DNA from 4 places in the Cupriavidus sp. 05T42 genome. Region 2 is predicted to be linked to each of the others. Evidence: predicted binding sites of a transcription regulator. Region 2 holds the regulator's gene; each other region holds the start of a gene.
What was found. Region 2 encodes sigma-54, which starts transcription at its own class of promoters, with help from an activator protein. Its sites were predicted from a motif close to TGGCANGNAANCTGCTTT; they were not measured.
Positions count from the first base shown of each region.

Region 1: the regulator sigma-54 is predicted to act here: its motif matches at 946-963, upstream of AC1EJR_RS19765 (isopenicillin N synthase family dioxygenase).
Region 3: the regulator sigma-54 is predicted to act here: its motif matches at 1,464-1,481, upstream of atzF (allophanate hydrolase).
Region 4: the regulator sigma-54 is predicted to act here: its motif matches at 2,218-2,235, upstream of AC1EJR_RS11375 (collagen-like triple helix repeat-containing protein).

Region 1 is NZ_JBFTLH010000015.1:71,079-73,345, forward strand. It holds gene kdgD (5-dehydro-4-deoxyglucarate dehydratase) at 1-788, shown strand, start outside; gene AC1EJR_RS19765 (isopenicillin N synthase family dioxygenase) at 1,156-2,145, shown strand; gene AC1EJR_RS19770 (HU family DNA-binding protein) at 2,236-2,267, opposite strand, start outside.
Region 2 is NZ_JBFTLH010000008.1:58,553-62,821, forward strand. It holds gene hprK (HPr(Ser) kinase/phosphatase) at 1-400, opposite strand, end outside; gene AC1EJR_RS12830 (PTS sugar transporter subunit IIA) at 457-912, opposite strand; gene hpf (ribosome hibernation-promoting factor, HPF/YfiA family) at 1,391-1,744, opposite strand; gene AC1EJR_RS12840 (RNA polymerase factor sigma-54) at 1,795-3,276, opposite strand; gene lptB (LPS export ABC transporter ATP-binding protein) at 3,410-4,210, opposite strand; gene lptA (lipopolysaccharide transport periplasmic protein LptA) at 4,251-4,269, opposite strand, start outside.
Region 3 is NZ_JBFTLH010000014.1:133,381-135,660, forward strand. It holds gene atzF (allophanate hydrolase) at 1-1,428, opposite strand, end outside; gene AC1EJR_RS19345 (cation:proton antiporter) at 1,763-2,280, shown strand, end outside.
Region 4 is NZ_JBFTLH010000007.1:32,166-36,008, reverse strand. It holds gene AC1EJR_RS11390 (TadE/TadG family type IV pilus assembly protein) at 1-52, opposite strand, end outside; gene AC1EJR_RS11385 (Flp family type IVb pilin) at 266-460, opposite strand; gene AC1EJR_RS11380 (collagen-like triple helix repeat-containing protein) at 904-1,998, opposite strand; gene AC1EJR_RS11375 (collagen-like triple helix repeat-containing protein) at 2,483-3,781, shown strand.

The sequences.
Region 1 (2,267 bases), on a different contig from region 2:
CGTACGGCGCCTCGGCCCTGTTCGCAGCCGGCGGCACGGGCGAGTTCTTCTCGCTGACGCAGCAGGACTATTCGAACGTGATCCGCACCGCGGTGGAAACCTGCCGTGGCAAGGTACCCATCCTGGCCGGCGCCGGCGGCCCGACCCGCGTGGCCATCGAATACGCCAAGGAAGCCGAGCGCCTGGGCGCGCACGGCATCCTGCTGATGCCGCATTACCTGACCGAAGCCAGCGAAGAAGGCATCGCCAACCACATTGAAGAGGTCTGCAAGGCCACCAAGTGCGGCGTGATCGTCTACAACCGCGCCAACTCGCGCATCGGCGCCGACCTGCTGGAACGCGTGGTCGACCGCTGCCCGAACCTGATCGGCTTCAAGGACGGCGTGGGCGAGATCGAGGCAATGGTGCGCGTGCGCCGCAAGCTCGGCGACCGCCTGGCCTACCTGGGCGGCCTGCCCACCGCCGAGGTCTACGCCGCTGCCTACAAGGCGCTGGGCGTGCCGGTGTACTCGTCGGCCGTGTTCAACTTCATCCCGAAGACGGCGATGGACTTCTACCGCGCCATCGCGGCGGACGACCACGCTACCGTGGGTCGCCTGATCGACGACTTCTTCCTGCCGTACCTGGACATCCGTAACCGCAAGCACGGCTACGCGGTGTCGATCGTCAAGGCCGGCGCCAAGCTGGTTGGCCACGATGCCGGCCCGGTGCGCGCACCGCTGACGGACCTGAACGAAGAGGAAATGGGCAAGCTGGACGCCCTGATCCGCAAGCTGGGACCGCAGTAAGCGGTCATGTGGTGCCCTCCCCGCTGCGGGAGGAAAGAACTGAACGCCGGCCTTTGCGCCGGCGTTTTTTTGGGCGCGCCGCACCATCCTGCGGCATGGCGTGCGCCACCCCGGCGCAAATCGGCCCGGAACTGGGTCAAAACCGGGTCGTGCCGGCTGGCCCGAAACCTGCAATCTCACCCCCCGAAGAGTAGAAGCGTTCAACCGCCCACCCCCGGTGCGCGGCAGGAAATTGCTCTTGACGTCCGTGCCCCGCCCTTGCGCGACTGGCACCGGGGCTCAAGAGATCGTCCGCAGGTCAGATCCCCCGGCAGTCATCGCGCGAAAGGCAGGACCGCACCCAACCTTTCCTGACTCCGGAACGATCATGACCGACACCGCCTCCCTCCACGAACTGGCCCGCGAATCCCGCATGGGCGCGCAAGGCCACGAGACCAGCGCGCGCGAGATCCGCCGCATCGACCTCTCCGACTACCCCCGCCGCAAGGCCGAGATCGCCGACGAACTCTGGCATGCGGCCGTGGACGTCGGCTTCTTCCAGGTAGCGAACCATGGCATCGACCTCGCCGCCGTGCGCGAAGCCTTCGCCATGACCGAACGCTTCTTCGCGCTGCCGGAGGCCGTGAAGGGCCTGTATCCGCTGCAGAAGGCCAACAACGCGGGCTGGGAGTCCCGCGCGCAGGTACGGCCGTCCACGGGCACGCCGGACCAGAAGGAGTCCTACCAGATCACGCGCCCGCACATGGCGCCGCTATGGCCCACTGAGGCGGAGCTGGCCGGCTTCCAGGCCACCATGCTGGCCTTCGAGCGCCAGTGCTGGGAGGTGGGCATGAAGCTCCTGTCCTGCTTCGCCGACAAGCTCGGCTTCGATCCGGAATTCTTCACGCGCGCCCACGACCCGGCCGCGCCGGACTACCAGAGCACGCTGCGGCTGCTGCACTACTACGCGATTCCGCCCGAGGCGCAGGACAAACTCGAACTCTGGCGTGCCGGTGCCCATACGGATTTCGACTGCCTGACGCTGCTGTTCCAGCGCCAGGGCCAGGGCGGCCTGCAGGTCTGTCCGGGCAAGGAGATGGAGGCGCAGGCGTGGACGCCCATCGCCCCGGACGAGGACGTCATCACGTGCAATATCGGGGACATGCTGATGCGCTGGAGCGATGACCGCCTGCCGTCCAACTTCCACCGCGTGCGCAACCCCGCGCCGGGCGAGTACATGGGCCCGCGCTACAGCCTGGCGTTCTTCTGCCAGGCCAACCGCGAGGCGACGATCGAGGGCCCTGCGCGGCTGTACCCAGCCATCTCGGCGGGCGATTTCCTGCGCCAGCGCGTGGCGGCCAATTTCAAGGCGTACTGACCCGCCCTCGCCGCCCGGGCATCCGGGCAACAAAAAACCCCACGCGCCGGAGCGGGTGGGGTTTTCAGGACTACCAAAGATGCGTGGCGATCAGGCCGCGGCGTCCTTCAGCTTCTTCAGCG
Region 2 (4,269 bases):
AGAGCCGCAGATGGTCGATCACAGCCGCCGACGACACCGGCGTGGTGAACAGCGGCGTGGACGAGCGCGTGCAGCGCAGCTCCAGGTCTGGCGGCGGCTCCATGCCATCCGCCACGACGAGGAACGGCGGCTCGAGCAGGATCAGCTCGCCCATCTGGCGCTTGCGCGGCTCGTCGTCGAGGCGCTGGTAGTAGAGGATTTCCGGCTTGCCGAGCACCTGGATCCGGTTCGGGTGGATCAGGTTCAAGTGGCCGACGAGGTCCGCCGCCGAGGTGGCTTCGCGGGCGAATTCCACGTCGAAGGCCCGGTCGGCCCCTTCCAGGCCAGCGACCCACGAGAGCTTGATATCGGCTGCGTTGTCGTCGAAGATCGACTGCGAGGTGACGCCGGTGAGTTCCATGCGCGTATGACTTTCGGGGGCGGACAGGCCGTTTCAGGCGGCCGTTGGGGCGGGAGTCAGGGGTGCCACTGCGTCAGCAGATCATGCACCGCTTCCGACGTGGGCAGTGTGGCGAGGCCCTCGCGCATCTCGCGGTCCGAGAGCAGTTGGGCGATTTCCGACAGGATTTCCAGATGTTGTTGCGTGGCCTGTTCCGGCACGAGCAGGAAGATCAACAGCGACACCGGCTTGCCGTCCGGCGATTCGAACGGAATGGGCTCGGCCAGGCGCATGAAGCCGGCCAGCGGCTGCTTGAGACCCTTGATGCGGCCATGCGGAATGGCCACGCCGGCACCCAGACCCGTGGAACCCAGCGATTCGCGCGCGAACAGGTTATCGGTCACGGTAGCACGCGCCACGCCATGGTTGTTCTCGAACAGGAGCCCGGCTTGCTCGAACACCCGCTTCTTGCTGGTGACGGTGACGTCGAGATGGATGTTGCCGGGTGGCAGCAATTTGGCCAAACGATTCATGGGCGATGCGCGAGAAGTCAGGTTAGCGGGCCGGGGCGCGAAGGCCGTCCCGCCGGATTCGGGGCGAAACTTGGGTACCGAGATCTTGTCTGGGACGCCCGCATTGGAGCGTCCGGCCATTATAGAGCAGGGCTCCACCGCGATTTTGCGATGCAGCGCCGGGGTCGCGGCGGTGCCACGACGTGCCGGCCGGCTTGCCCACCCGGGGTGTCCCGGGGCCGTCCTGTCGTTATTTGTATGGCGGAGCATACACCGAGGCGGGCGGCTTGCGAACACTTGTTCCCATTTTGACCGCTCCCGGGGGCCCCGGGTCGCCCTCCGGCGTGGCAATAAGGTAACGAAACATTCCAGGTGCCCGCACCGTCACCGCCATGGCGCGCGCCCATCAAAAAAGCCGCGCTGATTGCGCGGCTTGAGCTCTTCTTTTCAGTCCTCTGCAGGGTCGGCAACCGCTCTGTTTTCGGTTGCCTGCAGGTGTCTACTGCTGCGTCAGTTGCTGGGCGGCCATCTGGTACTTCACCGCCTCGCGATCGTGGCCCTGTACGCGGTCCTTGTAGCGGATGACCTGGCGGTCGAGCTTGTCGACCAGACAGTCGATCGCCGCATACAGATCTTCATGATGCGCTTCGACGAAGATGTCCTTCCCCTTCAGATGCAGATTGATTTCCGCGTACTGGCGCCGGTCCTTCTCCTTGTGGTTGTCCACCGATAGCAGCACGCTCACGCCGATGACCTGATCGAAATGCCTGACAATTCGCTCCAGTTTCGTTTCCACATACTCACGCAGCGGGGGCGTGATGTCGAGGTGGTGTCCACTGATCTTGAAGTTCATAGCGCTTCTCCTTCTGAAAGAGCCGCACCAGGCAGGCGGTTGCGGCTCGGCTACAAAGTCTTGCGGAGATTGACTGCGGGGATCTTGAGCGCTTCGCGGTATTTCGCCACCGTGCGGCGTGCGACCACGAAGCCTTGCTCACCCAGCAGTTCGGCGATCCGGCTGTCGGAAAGAGGATTCCTGGGGTCTTCGGCTCCTATCAGTTGCTTGATCAGCGCGCGGATTGCCGTGGAGGAGGCCGCGCCGCCAGTCTCCGTAGAGACGTGGCTCCCAAAGAAGTACTTCAACTCGAAAGTACCCATGGGCGTGGCCATGTACTTATTCGTGGTGACCCGGGAAATGGTCGACTCATGTAAACCGAGTGTATCGGCTATTTCCCGCAAAACCAAGGGGCGCATCGCGATTTCGCCATGCGTGAAAAAGTTCTTTTGACGTTCCACAATTGCCTGCGAAACACGCAGGATCGTATCGAATCGTTGCTGGATGTTCTTGATAAGCCACCGCGCCTCCTGAAGCTTCTGCTGCAGGCCTGCCGTCCCCGTTTCGCCCTTCGCGCCGCGCAGGATCTGCGCATACATGTCGTTGATGCGCAGCCGTGGCATGACATCCGGATTGAGCGCCGCGATCCACCCGCTGCCGCTCTTGCGCACGAACACGTCGGGCACCACGAAGTCGGCCTCGGGACGGTTGAACGCGTGCCCCGGATACGGCGCCAGCGAGCGAATCAGTTCGTGTGCCGCCTTCAGTGCTATTTCGTCCACCTGGAGCGCTTTCTTTAGCCGCGTGTAGTCGCGCACGGCCAGCAGTTCCAGATGATGATTGACGATGGTCAGCGCCAGCTCACGATGCGAGTGCTTCAGGCGACGCAATTGCAGGCTGAGGCACTCCGCGGCATTGCGCGCGCCCACGCCGGGCGGGTCGAAGCTCTGCAGCAGGGTCAGGATCGCGTGGACTTCGTCGATCTCGAATTCGAGTTCCTCGGGCAGTTCGGTGCAGATTTCCTCGAGCGAGGCGCTCAGGTAGCCGTCATCGTCGAGCGATTCGATCAGGAAGATGGCCAGGCCCTTGTCGCGCACCGAGATCTTCAGCGGGGCCAACTGCCCCATCAGGTGCTCGCGCAGCGTGGGTTCGGCATCGCGCAGTTGCATCGGCGACTTTTCGTCCTCGTCGCCCTGGGGGCGGCGGGCGAAGTCGTCGAGGCTCCAGTCGCTGCCGTAGTCCTCGCTGCCGTTGTCGTTGTAGTTGTCGTCCTCACCGCCGGACGCGCCATCGGTGCGCGCGTCGCCGTTGGGCTGAGGCTCGGAGGAGGCCGGCGCGGGGGCGCTCTGGAGGTTGACCGAGCCATCGGCGGCTACCCGCAACGGGCTTTCGATCCAGTCGTTTTCGCGTTCGAGCAGGGGATTTTCGGTCAGCGCCTGTTCCACTTCCTGCTGGAGTTCAAGCGTCGAGAGCTGCAACAATCGAATCGACTGTTGCAGCTGCGGGGTCAATGCCAGATGTTGCGAGAGACGAAGCTGAAGCGACGGTTTCATGCGACCTATTCTATGCGCATCCTTCCGACTATGGAACGGAAATTGCTATCGCCTATCGCTCTGACTTCCTGATCGACCCCGGCTGTCGCCGTGGAGGCCGGGAGAAGCGCGGCCGCACGCGGCGGCCGATGGGTCACATGCGGAAATTTTCGCCCAGGTACACGCGTCGCACGGACTCGTTGGCGATGATTTCCTCAGGCTGGCCGGCGGCCAGCACCGTGCCTTCGCTGATGATGTAGGCGTGGTCGCAGATGCCGAGCGTCTCGCGCACGTTGTGGTCGGTGATCAGCACGCCGATGTTGCGCGCCTTCAGGAAGCTCACGATGCGCTGGATTTCGCCCACGGCGATGGGGTCCACGCCGGCGAACGGCTCGTCCAGCAGGATGAAGCGCGGCGCGGAGGCCAGCGCCCGGGCAATTTCCACGCGGCGGCGCTCGCCGCCGGAGAGCGACAGCGCCGGGTTGTTGCGCAGATGGGCGATCTGCAGGTCATCCAGCAGCGAATCCAGGCGGCGTTCGATCTCGGCCTTCGGCAGCGGCTTGCCCTTCTCCAATTGCAACTCGAGCACGGCGCGGATGTTTTCCTCGACGTTGAGCTTGCGGAAGACCGAGGCCTCCTGCGGCAGGTAGGACAGGCCCATGCGGGCGCGCTCGTGGATCGGCAGGCCGCTGATGTGCTGGTCGTCCAGCACGATGTCGCCCTCATCCAGTGCCACCAGGCCCACGATCATGTAGAACGACGTGGTCTTGCCGGCGCCGTTCGGACCGAGCAGGCCGACCACCTCGCCGCTCTTCACGTCCAGCGAGACGTCCTTGACCACGGTGCGCGAACCGTAGCGCTTCTTCAGGTGGCGCACGACCAGCGTGCTGCTGTCGGTACGGGCGGCCGACGGGGCTGCGGAGGCGTTTGGGGCGAGCGTGGCGGAGTCGTTCATCAGGTCAATGCATGCGTGACGCGGCGGGCGCGTCCGGGGTTCAGGGCTTGCCGGGCGCG
Region 3 (2,280 bases), on a different contig from region 2:
GGTGGTGGTGGCCTCGGCCAGCGTCGCACCGCGTTCGGTCAACTGACCGTTCAGCGGCATGCCAGAGAGATGGGCGCCCACCACGGCCAGCGGCAGATGAGTGGCGGGGGACGGGGCCAGCCCGGCAATGGACACCGGCGCGGGCAGCGGCTCGCCCGTCGCACCCAACGTCAGCCCCGTGGCGTGGTGGAAGCGTTGCCCCAGGTCGGCGAGCTGCCAGTCGCTGCCGGCCTGGCCGATCAGCGTGATGCCGAACGGCAGCCCGTCCGGGCGCAGGCTAGCGGGCACGGACAGCGCGGCGTAGTCGAGCAGGTTGACGAAGTTCGTGTAGTGGCCGAGTTCGCGGTTGCGTACCACCGGATCGGCCAGCATGGCGGCGATGGTGCAATGCGTCGGCGCCGTGGGCACGCACAGCACGTCGATGTCCTGCCACATCGTGGCCGCGCGCTGGGCCAGGGCCTGGAGCGCGTGCTGGGCATCGAACACATCGGCGGCGCTGTAGCGGCTGCCGGCGGCCAGGATCGAACGCACCGGCTCGATGACCGCGCCCGGCGCGCGGTCGAAGAAGGGGCGCACGGCGGCGTAGCGCTCGGCGACCAGCGCGCTGTCATAGAGCAGCGCGGCGGCTTCGGCCAGCGGGGCATAGTCGATGGGCACCGCGCGACCGCCCAGCGCCTCCAGCGCGGCAACGGCGGCGTCGAAGGCCCGGCGGGCGAGGTCATCGCCGAAAAACTCCGGCTCGGCCGGCAGGCCAAAGCGGAACGCAGCCGGCAGCGGCGTGCGCGCCAGCGGCAGCGCGCGCGAGTACGGGTCTTGCGGATCATGGCCGGCGGCGGCTTCCAGCACGCGCACCGCCATGGCCACCGTGCGTGCCAGGATCGACACGCAATCCACGCTCTGCGCGGCGGGGAACACGCCGTGGGCGGAGATCAGGCCCTTGCTCGGCTTCAGCCCGACGATGTTGTTGAGCCCGGCGGGCACCCGGCCGGAGCCGGCGGTGTCCGTGCCCAGCGCGAAGTCAACCTCACCGCTGGCCACCGCGTACGCCGAACCGGAACTCGACCCGCCGCTGACATAGGCCGGGTCGAACGCATTGGGCACGGCGCCGTAGGGCGAGCGCGTGCCATTCAGGCCGCAGGCGAACTGGTCCAGGTTGGTCTTGCCGGCCAACGCCGCGCCGGCGCCCAGCAGGCGCGCGATCACCGTGGCGTGGGCGTCCGGCACGTAGGCGAATTCGGGGCAGGCGGCGGTCGTCGGCACGCCAGCCACGTCGATATTGTCCTTGGCCGCAAAACGCAGGCCGGCCAGCGGGGCGTGCTCCGGGTGCGGGGCGACGACCGGGGTATCGAACCGCGCGATCCACGCCGCATCGGCCTCGCCGGGGGCGGCTGTCGTGGCCGCTGTGGTGGCCGAGGTAGAGGTACGCATGAGAGTCCTATCTGAAATCCAATCTTGGATACAAGATAGCAATCACCGTGCCAAAGGGACTTTTGGGCAGGGGGAAGCCCGGTCAGACGTGGAAAATGTCAATGAAATCAGTCGATTAACCACGTGGCTGTTCACGCGTGACCGGCTGCTGGGCGCCTTCGGCCTGCCACCCACACCCCGCCGCCCACCCGCAAGCCCCTGCGTGGTGCGCGCACGCACCAGTGTCGGGAGGTCTTCACTGACACGGCGCTACGGGGTCCGCCCGACAGCGCCCGCCCGCCGCGCCGCCTACTGTGAAAGTCTCGACCGGGATATATCGAATAGAGGAGCCAGCTTGTTCGCGACCTGGGCATTGGTCATTGGCGCGCTGCTGATCACGATGGGGCTGATCGACTCCATGGTGAAGCGCCTGCCCATGTCCCCGTCCGGCCTGTATCTATTAGTGGGGATGGCGCTGGGGCCCGGCGGGGCCGGGCTGATCGTGCTCGATCTGACGGACCCGGGCCACGTGAGGGTACTGGAATGGATCACCGAGCTGGCCGTGCTCGTCGCTCTGTTCGGCGTGGGCTTGCGGCTGCGGGTGCAGATGACGTACCGCGTCTGGCGCCTGCCGGTGCGGCTGGCCACCGTGGCGATGCTGCTGACCATCGGCGGCGTCTGCGCCGTGGCGGTGGGCTGGCTGCAGGTGCCACTGGGCCTGGCGGTGCTGCTCGGGGCGATCCTGGCGCCCACGGACCCGGTGCTGGCCTCGGACGTGCAGATGGCCGATACCGAGGATCGCGACGTGGTGCGCTACAGCCTGACGGGTGAGGGCGGCCTGAACGATGGCGCGGCGTTCCCGTTCGTCATGCT
Region 4 (3,843 bases), on a different contig from region 2:
GCGCCGCCACCCCCATGTGGCCGCGTCGGGTCGCCTTCGCCCGTAATGACATGCTTCACCCGGTCTCTTCTGTTAGCGCCAAACCGGAGGCGCGGCCTCCCCCGTTGCCGGGGGAGGTTCGCCGACAGCCATTTCGCGACTTGGTACCACTCTCACTGTTGCTTGCCCGGCCGTCCGTGTGCTGCCCGCGGCCGGTGCATTGCCATGACGATCCACGCCGATGCGATCCGCGTGGCCAACAGGGGTCGAGAATTGCCGGCGGCTGCTAGCTGCCGCTCTTCACGCCGAACAGCGTGGTGACCTTGGTGGAAAGTTGGGTGAAGCCCTGGCTGAGGCCGTCGCCGAGGGCCGTGGCCCCCGTGACGATGCCGAGGGCAATGAGGCCCACGATGAGGCCATATTCAATGGCGGTGGCGCCGCGTTGGTAGCGGCTGAAACGTGCCAGCACGTTCTTCTTCATGATGCACTCCCGAAGCGACAAAAAAGAAGTTCCGATCCCGATGGGTGTTGCGCGTGACCGCCAGCGCCACTGCCCGGATGCCGGTTGTGTTCGCCGCTTCATTGAGCGGCGATTTTGTTGTTTTTGGCGCTGGTAGAACATTTATAAGACATGCTATGTCTCCAGCCATACCCCCCATAGGAACTAAGGGAATGCCAATGGGGCCTAGCTTAAAGTGGGACAGACGTTTGAAACAACGCAACCCCGCGCAAAGCGTGATCCGAATTGTTCGCGCGCTGGCAATAAAAGCGAATGTGCCGTGCGGCGTCCTGCACGTTCTGATGCGGGATGCTGCACGGCACGAAATAAAAGGATGCGCCGCGCGGGGTAAGGACGACAGCGCACCATAAAGTAGCCGGGCGATGGCTAGGGAAAGTCCCGAGCCACCTTCAGGCTCGGGGGGGTCAGTGTTGCGTCAGGCCGCCCAGCAGGCCGGTGACGCCATTGAGCGGGGAGCCGGCATTGCCGCTGGTGGCGGTGCCGTTGGTCGCATTGGTCAGCGCGCCGGTTACCGTGCCGACGAGGCCGGTCACCGGGGCCAGCGGATTGGTGCCGCCGCTGCCGCTGGCATTGGCGACCGGCAGGCTGTTGAGCAGCCCGCCAAGCGGATTGCCGCCCGTGCCGCCCCCCGTGCCGTTCCGGTTGTTCAGCAGCACGCCGGCGGCGGCCACGGTCTTGCCGGTCTCCGTCACCACGCCGCCCAGCGGCGAGACGATCGGCTTGTCGGCGTTGGTCAGCATGCTGCCGCCAGTCGCCACGGTGTTACCCAGCTTGGTCAGCAGGTTGTCGACCGGGACGCCCAGGCCGGTGGCCCCGCCCACGGTCTGCGTGGTATCGGTCAGCTTGGTCGTCAGCGGCACGATGGCCTTGCTCGCGCTGCCGGTGAGCTGCGCCACGGGGCCGGTGGACAAGGTGTCGCCAAGCTTGCCGCCCACCTGCATGACGGTGCCGCCCACGGTCTGCACCACGCCTCCCACCGGCTGGGTCACGGGCGCCAGCGGCGAGAGTTGTTCCGTGCCGAGCGACTGGACCAGATCGCCCGCGCTGACTACGGTCTTGCCGGCCTGCGTGACCACGTTGCCCGTATTGCCGACGGTGACGCCGAGCGGGTTGTCCACGCTGCCGATCTTGCCCAGCCCTTCTCGCACGCCCACGCCGAGCGTGGCCACGGTGTCGCCGGCCTTCATCACCACGTCGCCGGTAGCGTTCTGCGCGGCATCCGGCACCACCGGCAGGTTCGCGTCCTTGACCTGCTGGCCGATCTGGCTCACGGCATTGCCGGTGGCCACCACGGTATTGCCGGCGCCTTCGGTCACCTTGGCGGTGGGCGTGGTGTCCACCGAGGCAGCCGGGGTCGGCGTGGCCGGCGGCGGCGTGACGTTGTTGTTCCCGTTCGGCGAGGCGCCGCTGCCGGAACCTCCCGACGAGCAGCCGGCCAGCAGCGCCAGCACGGCGCCACAGGCGATGGTGATGACCGACACCGAACGTTCGCGTTGCATCGTTGACCTCATGATCTGTCTCCTATGGTGTGCTGGTGTGGTGTGCTCGAATCCCTCGGGCTTGCCGATGCGCGCAAGCGGTGTGCCAGCATCAAGCGCACGTTCAATACGGGCGCTCCGCACGCCCTCGCCACCGCCCGGAGACCGTTGCCCGGCGCGGCGCTCCGGCCATCGCGTCGCGCCCCGGCGTGCGTTGCCGAACGCTGCCGGAACGCCGTGTGGCGTGTTACGTGCTACGTAACGTGTTCCCGCCCACGCCACACGCCGCCGCCGCGCGCCAGCCCCGCCCGCTTCATGCGGGCGTTTGAGCCCGCCGCCCGCAAACGCTTGCCTGACGCGCCTCTCCGCGCCCCCTTCCCTCCCTTCGCATGGCATGCCCGCAGGCCGTTGCCGGCCATGCCCGGCCATGGCACACCGTTTGCGCCATGGCATGTACCGCCACGCATTCGTGGCAGGTCGGGAAAAAACCAAAAGGGAAAAGGTCATGCGCAATCAAACGTTCGCGAAGCACATCGCCCTGTCGGCATTGCTCGGGTCGCTCATCGTGCTGGGCMGCTGCGCCAGCGGCAGCGGCTCCACGTCGATGGGCACCAGCGGCTCAGGTGGCTCGAATGGCTCGGGCAGCAACAACGCCGGCCTCGGCGGCACGGGTGGTACGGGCGGCACCGGCACGGATACGGCCAACAACGGCGGTGGTGGTGGCGGCGGTGGCGGCGGTGGAGGTGGAGACAACGGCGGCGGCGGCGGCGGCACGGTGGCGCTCACGCCCACCAGCACCATCGTCAGCAACGCCGGCGGCGTGGTGAAGGGCGTGGGCGATACCGTGACCGACGTCGGCACGGCCATCAAGGATGCGAACCTGCCAGTGGTGTCGCCGGCCACGCAGAACGGCCTGGCCGGCGTGGTGACCTCGCTCGGCAGCGCCGTGAACACGCTGGGCAACGGCGTGCAGGCCGGGCTCGGCAATATGCCGAACGCCACCAACCCGCTGGGCACCACGGTGGCCAGCACCGGTGGCGTGGTCGCCCAGGTCGGCAACGCGGTGACGAACGCCGGCGGCGCGGTCAGCGGCCTCGGCAGCGGCCCGCTGGCGCCGCTCGGGGCGCTGACCAACCCGCTCGGCGGCGTGGTCTCGCAAGTCGGCGGCGCCGTGACCGATACCGGCGGCAAGCTCGGCACCGCGCTTTCCACCGGCCCGGTCGAGCAGCTGACCAGCGGCGTGAGCAAGGCCATCGTGCCGCTCACGTCCACGCTGACCAGCAGCACCCAGACGCTCGGCGCGGCCACCGGCCTCGGCCAGCCGGTCAGCAACCTGCTGACCACGGTGGGCGGCGCGCTGGCGACGGCCGGCACCTCGCTGCAATCGACGCAGAAGCCCGTGGTGTCCGGCGTGGGCGGCATCGTCACAGGCACGGGCAACACGGTGGCGTCCCTCGGTGGCGCAGTGAACGGCCCGGCCAGCGGCGGCGCTGGCCCGCTGGCGCCGGTGACGGGACTGGTCAGCGGCATCACGTCTGGCCTGACGGGCGGTAACGCTGGCGGCGGCTCCGGGACGTCCGGCCCGCTTGCGCCGGTGACGGGCCTGGTTGCCGGGCTGACCGGCGGCAACGCGCCGGCGACGACCACCCCTGCGCCGACCACGCCGACGCCCAGCGGCGGCACGGGCGGAAGCAAGCCGGCAAACCCGCTTGCCCCGATCACCGCCCCAGTCACCGGCCTCGTCGGCGGGCTGGTCGGCGGCCTGACTGGCGCCCTCGGCGCGGGCGCCGGCGCGCGGCGCTGACGGCCTCCCATCGACATCGCACTGCACACACAAGCGTAGCGGCCACCGCAAGGCGGCGGGGA